One region of the Staphylococcus lugdunensis genome, then DNA from elsewhere that is predicted to be linked to it. Evidence: predicted binding sites of a transcription regulator. Region 1 holds the regulator's gene; the other holds the start of a gene.

Region 1 (3,223 bases):
ATTGGTAAACCCGGATGCCCAGAGTTAGCCTGTTCAATTGCATCAATGCTTAATGCACGAATGGTATCTATTGCTAATTGATCTTTTTCGTTAAACATTTTTTATGTCTTCCCTTCTAGAAATAAATGTTGCTATTATTATACCTTAATTATAGATAAATTCATAAATATTCGTTTAAAATTACTAAATTTTCTGTAGTTTGCAGAAACTATTTATTTTTATTATGTTTTTGAATTTGTTTTAGCTTTTCAGGCGTTACATCATTACCCTCAGGATCCATAACTTTAGTGTGCTCAATTTGCTGTTTAAAGCCCTTTCTAAATTCTTCTAAATATATTTTACGTAACTTAGCTTGTTCTTTTGCCTCTGCTTCTGTCAAGCCTTGCTCTTTCTTCTTTCTTGCTAATTGATTAATTCTATCGATGTTCAAATTATTTTTAGTCATTGAATTTACCCACCTTTATATATACATATTTCACATTTAAATAGTACCTAACTTATAAAGAATATAACAAAAAGGTGAATGTAACCAAATCGTTACGCTCACCTTTCATGATATATCATTAATATTTATTAGCATCATTACAATAATTCAACTTACCCCATCACAAAATTGTATATTACTTTTCTAATTAAATCGCACTGTTGATAAAAATTACCGCATTGCTTTACCTAAATATAATAAATATGAAATATGTTGTTCGTGATTATTTCGCATATGCGAACACACCTGTGTGATTTTGTTCGCTGTTAGATATAGATTGTTGTTTGCTTTCAGAGTTGATTTTGTAATGTTGTGAGATATTATGATCTGCCATTTCGTACGTTTGTTCTACTTTAGAATTTTGATATGCCGTCGTGAAAAATAAAGAGAAAACAAGCAAAGATATTATAAAAACTATGATATAAGTAGCTATTTGACTTTTATATTTTAAAATCATGTTAAACACTCCTAGAACATTTGTTTGTATTTATAATTTATCAGAACTCATGTTCTATGTCAACATTTTTACGAACAAATGTTTGTTTTATTTGTTACTAAATGATATAATAAAAATAAATAAAATTAGGGAGTGCCTATATATGAGAGAATTAACAAAACGTCAAAGTGAAATATATGATTACATTAAGCATATTGTTCAAACAAAAGGTTATCCGCCTAGTGTTCGTGAGATAGGAGAAGCTGTAGGATTAGCTTCAAGTTCTACGGTGCATGGACATTTATCTCGACTAGAGGAAAAAGGTTATATCCGCAGAGACCCTACAAAACCAAGAGCTATTGAAATTGTATCAGAGCATAATGATGCCGCTATCGATATGGAAGGGACTATTCACGTACCTGTCATTGGTAAAGTAACTGCTGGTATTCCTATTACTGCCGTTGAAAATGTTGAAGAGTATTTTCCATTACCTGAGCATTTAACCTCTACACATAATAGTGACATTTTTATTTTAAATGTAGTTGGTGAAAGTATGATTGAAGCTGGCATTCTTGATGGAGACAAAGTAATAGTTAGAAGTCAAACCATTGCAGAAAATGGGGACATAATTGTAGCTATGACAGACGAAGATGAGGCTACTGTTAAGCGATTCTATAAAGAAAAGCATCATTATCGTTTACAACCGGAAAATAGTTCCATGGAGCCAATTTACCTTGATTCAGTATCTGTTTTAGGTAAAGTTATCGGCTTGTACCGTGAACTTTAATTGTGTCAATAAAACATTTTATTGTTAGTAATTCTCTTATATAAAGTTAAAGAAGCTAAGCAACTAGTGCCTAGCTTCTTTTTGATTACTTTTATGCAGGATATCTTTTACTTTTTCCAAAATATCCTCTTTTTGATTATTATTCTGTTTTGATGTCATATTCATCGACTTCCTTCACAGAAATTTTACCCATTACTAGTCATTATTAAACGCTTAACCCGTATAATTTTCTGTCCAATAAGGCTGCCTTTCATCATTAAAATCTACACCCACACCAACCGTGTTAAAATGTTCATTTAAGATATTCTTTCGATGTCCTAATGAATTCATTAATCCTTGATGGGCATAAATACTGCTAACTTGACCATAAGCTAGATTTTCACCGGCCGCATTAAATTCAATGCGATCTGCTTTTAACCGATCGAATGGTGACTCTTGGTCTAAATTCGTATGATCAAAATAATGATGCTTCGCCATATCTTCACTATGTTTGCGTGCCGTGTTTGAAATGTTGCTTGAATATGACAAAGTAGCTAATTGATGTTGCTTTCTTTCTGAATTAATTAAATCTACATTTTGCATTTCATAACTTTTAGCTAATGATTTAGACGGTGCTGCATATTGTTTTGTTAAACGCTTTTCCATTTTATCACTAACTTGCATTAATGCTGTTACACCATTTTGTTCATGTTTATCATAAAATATCGTTGTATACACATGATTTGAATGAAAGACATCATATTCACTATTTTTAATTGCAATACGCAACCTTTGTTTATCCATTTCAGTTATAGGTTGACCCAACCTTTGTCTAACAACTTGCTTGGGTGTCCCATACTTAATCTTAGACTTAGAAGTTATTATGTTTTGATTTGTATACAAAGCGTGCACTTTATTATCTAAATATGCAATCATTACAAATCTTTGATAATCGCCATCATAGTATGCATACCATTTTGTACCATATTCATTTGTGGTTATTCTTTTGGCTTTACCATATTTTTCTTCTACATTACCTTTTTTCATATTTAACTGAACATTATTAACAGCAAAAGGTTGTTCTTGAGGTACTTTAAGTGTCTCTTCATTTTCATCTTCTTTATTGAATACTTGTTGATCAATAAAACTTCTGACGTCTTGCTGCATGTGTACGACTAGAGAACTTTCTCTAATTGGAAAGATAATAATAATACATAGTAAAATTAAACTAATGCTTAAAAATTTTTTAATGGTTTTCACCTACCAAAAATTTAATCTCGATCCCCATTGAATATTGAGTTTCGAACAATTACATAATCGACAGTTCTTAAAGATTTTAAATCTTTGCCACCAGCATATGAAATAGAGCTCTGTAAATCTTGCTGCATTTCTACAAGTGTATGCTCTAATGAGCCTTTATGTTCGACAAACATTTTTTTACCTTCAACATTTTTACGTTCACCCTTTTGAAATTCTGAAGCACTTCCAAAATATTCTTTGTACAGTTTACCATCTAACTCAACTGTTTCTCCTGGAG
Region 2 (3,223 bases), 1.3 Mb from region 1:
ATATATCCTCTAATTAATCAAGAAAAAAATAATAGACAAAGACAGTATCAATTGTATGGTAATAGACATTGTAAAAATATTAGAGATGTTTCTAGACAAATTAATAGAATTATAAAAATTAATAGTAAGGATATTTTTGAATATAAAGTATCTAAAAATATGGGTTTTGAAGTTTATTATTTAGCTAATGAAAATGAATTTACTGATGATCCTTTCTATGAGGACGTGAAGATTCAAGAGTGGTTAGTAAATGCGCCTATTTTTTCATTTGAAGGAAAAAGTAAACATTTTAGGCAAGATGGTTATAGCGATAATTATATAAACTTCTTGAATAAAGCATCTGTTTTTGTAGTTTGGATGGATGAGCAAGAAGAAGATGTTTTAGAAAAATGTTCTCAAATGGCACTTTATTTCAATAGTTCTGCTAATTTCTTTTTCTTAGAAACTATGTTAAATGAATTACAATTGTATGGGTATCAACAATATAATTTAAATGGAAAAAAAGAAGCCCTATATTTTAGACAATGGATACTAAATTTCAAGAGATCTATTGCAATTATTTATAGAACAGAGCTTTTACCTAGTTTATATTTATATTTGTATCTAAAGAATAATAATGATTTTAAATCTCCACAATATATTGAAGAATTAAACAAAGAAGAATTATCACTAATTGAATTGGAGCAGTCATATAAGGAAGAAGAAAGAAGCGAAAAATTAAATAAACTTTTGTTAATAATAAGTCTTTTATCAATTTTCCAAGTAGTAGAAATTTTTTTCAGTGATAAAAATAATATATTTAATATCAGTATGATACTTATAATGATTTTGCTAGAAGTATTTCGAAAAAGGTAATTATAAGAACACTATTTAAACTTTTTAAAAGTTTAAATAGTGTTAAGTGATACTACAAACGTTAGCATTATTTAAATTATATATATTATTGTTAGTATCAGAAAAGGAAAATGTATTACTAATTTCATCCTTTTTTAAAATTTTTCCTGTATATTTTGAAATGTTACCGTCTTCCCAATATGAGATTGTACATAACTCATCATTTTGAATTTTTATTTGAAAAATCTGATCTAAATTATCTAATGAATCATGTGTTAGCAATGGTTTTTCTATTTTATTTTGATCCTTTATAATTTGTTCTAAAATTTCAAACTGTTGCGGGAGAGTCGCAAAAGCTTGCCATTTGATTTTTCCACGCCCTTGAGGGATTTTAGGGTTTAAATATTTTCTTGGTATTTTTCTATAATCAGTTTCATATTTATATTCATCTGGCGCATTAGGATTTGGAATCATGTTTACCACCTCATCATCATTGTAGAACGTATGTTCTTTTTTGGCAAGGATTATATAATTTTTTAATGTGATTAATTAATTAATTTAAAATAAGTTATTTTCTATATGGAAAAGTTGAGTAAGATTATCGAGCATTTATAATTATAGTAACTGGAATTATGATGTTTGGTATGTTAATAGTATTTTCTCTTTTAAAAAATGTGAACATAAAAAAATAGAACATATATAATTATAAATAATATATATGTTCTTCGATATTATGAAGTTTTATGAAAGATAGAATTATATCAGTTTTTGTAGTACATTTAGACTATTAAAATTTGTTTATTACATTCTTGGCGGTTTCACTTATCAATTTATCATTAGGTTTATCACTTTTATTGTCTTTATTCGTAAAAATGACTAAAATAATAGGTTCAGATTGGTTCTTAGGATAAACAAAAGCTACATCATTTCTAGAAGCATATGTTATTGCTTGACCACTTTTATCAGCAACCTTATAGTCTTTTGGAACACCATCTTTAATTAAAGTGTCTCCGTTTTTATTATTTAACATTAAATCAAGTAAGAAATTTTTATTTTTTTTGCTTAATTTTCCATTTGCGATAAGTTTATTTAAAGTCTTGCCGAAAGCAGCAGGCGTTGAAGTATCTTTTTTGCTCTTTGGTGAATAGTAATTTAATTCTATTTCATATCTAACTGGATTTGTTACTTTATCTCCCAATTTTTTTAAACGTTTTTTAATTTTTTTGATTCCACCGATTTCGTTTATAATTTTATTGTTTGCTGTATTATCACTATACTTCATTGAAGCCTCAATAAGTTCTTTTAAAGTGATATCTTTTCCTACATATTTTTCTAAAATAGGAGAATAAGCAACTATATCATCTTTGTTAATATGTACTTTTTTATTTAACTTATTATAAGGTACTTGTTCTAACAAAATAGCACTATTTATCGCTTTTGAAGTTGAAGCATAGGCAAATCTCTTATCGGCATTAAATTTTACTTCCTTACCACTTTTAGTATCTAATGCATAGACACCAATATTAGCATTATATTTCTTTTCTAAATTATTTAACTCTTTAGCATGTGAACTGGTTGAATTACATGCACTTAAAACTAAAGCAATTGCAATTAAAAGTATTAACTTTTTCAAAATATACCCTCCAATATTACAGTTGTAATTTCTATAAATCAATAATATTACAATTGTAATATTCGCGTCAATAGTTTATTATAAATATTTGAAAGAAGGTGTTGAAATGGCTAAGTTATTAATAATGAGCATAGTAAGCTTTTGTTTTATATTTCTATTGTTATTATTTTTTAGGTACATATTAAAACGCTATTTTAATTATATGTTAAATTATAAAGTTTGGTATCTAACTCTTCTTGCAGGATTAATTCCTTTCATCCCTATTAAATTCTCTTTTTTTAAATTTAATAATTTGAATAATCAAGAGCCCACAGTTGAAAGTAATTCACACAATTTGAATCCTAACATAAATACCACTAAACCTGTTCATGAGTTTACAACAGACATCCATAAGTTTAATTGGGATTCAATAGATAATATCTGCACAGTTATTTGGATAGTTTTAGTTATTATTTTAAGTTTTAAATTTTTAAATTCTTTATTATATCTTAAGTATTTAAAGAAACAGTCACTTTATCTAAATGAAAAAGAAAAAGATAAAATAAACAAGATACTTTTCAATCATCAATATAAAAGAAATATTGTGATTCGAAAAGCAGAATCTATTCATTCTCCAATAACTTTTTGGTATGGAAAATATATTATTTTGATTCCCAGTTTATATTTTAAAAGTATAAATGACAAAAAACTAAAATATATAATATTGCACGAGTATGCTCATGCTAAAAACAGAGATACTTTGCATTTAATTATCTT

Evidence for each region. Region 1 encodes LexA, which represses DNA repair genes until DNA is damaged. Its sites were predicted from a motif close to CGAACATATGTTCG; they were not measured.
Region 2: the regulator LexA is predicted to act here: its motif matches at 1,332-1,345, upstream of AL499_RS08205 (YolD-like family protein).

The regions. Positions count from the first base shown of each region.
Region 1 is NZ_CP014022.1:445,846-449,068, forward strand. Features, by position in the region: gene tkt (transketolase) at 1-98, opposite strand, end outside; gene AL499_RS02160 (DUF896 domain-containing protein) at 209-445, opposite strand; gene sosA (DNA damage-induced cell division inhibitor SosA) at 708-941, opposite strand; gene lexA (transcriptional repressor LexA) at 1,084-1,707, shown strand; gene AL499_RS02175 (CAP domain-containing protein) at 1,921-2,946, opposite strand; gene guaC (GMP reductase) at 2,958-3,223, opposite strand, start outside.
Region 2 is NZ_CP014022.1:1,745,598-1,748,820, forward strand. Features, by position in the region: gene AL499_RS08200 (hypothetical protein) at 1-855, shown strand, start outside; gene AL499_RS08205 (YolD-like family protein) at 898-1,308, opposite strand; gene blaZ (penicillin-hydrolyzing class A beta-lactamase BlaZ) at 1,622-2,467, opposite strand; gene blaR1 (beta-lactam sensor/signal transducer BlaR1) at 2,574-3,223, shown strand, end outside.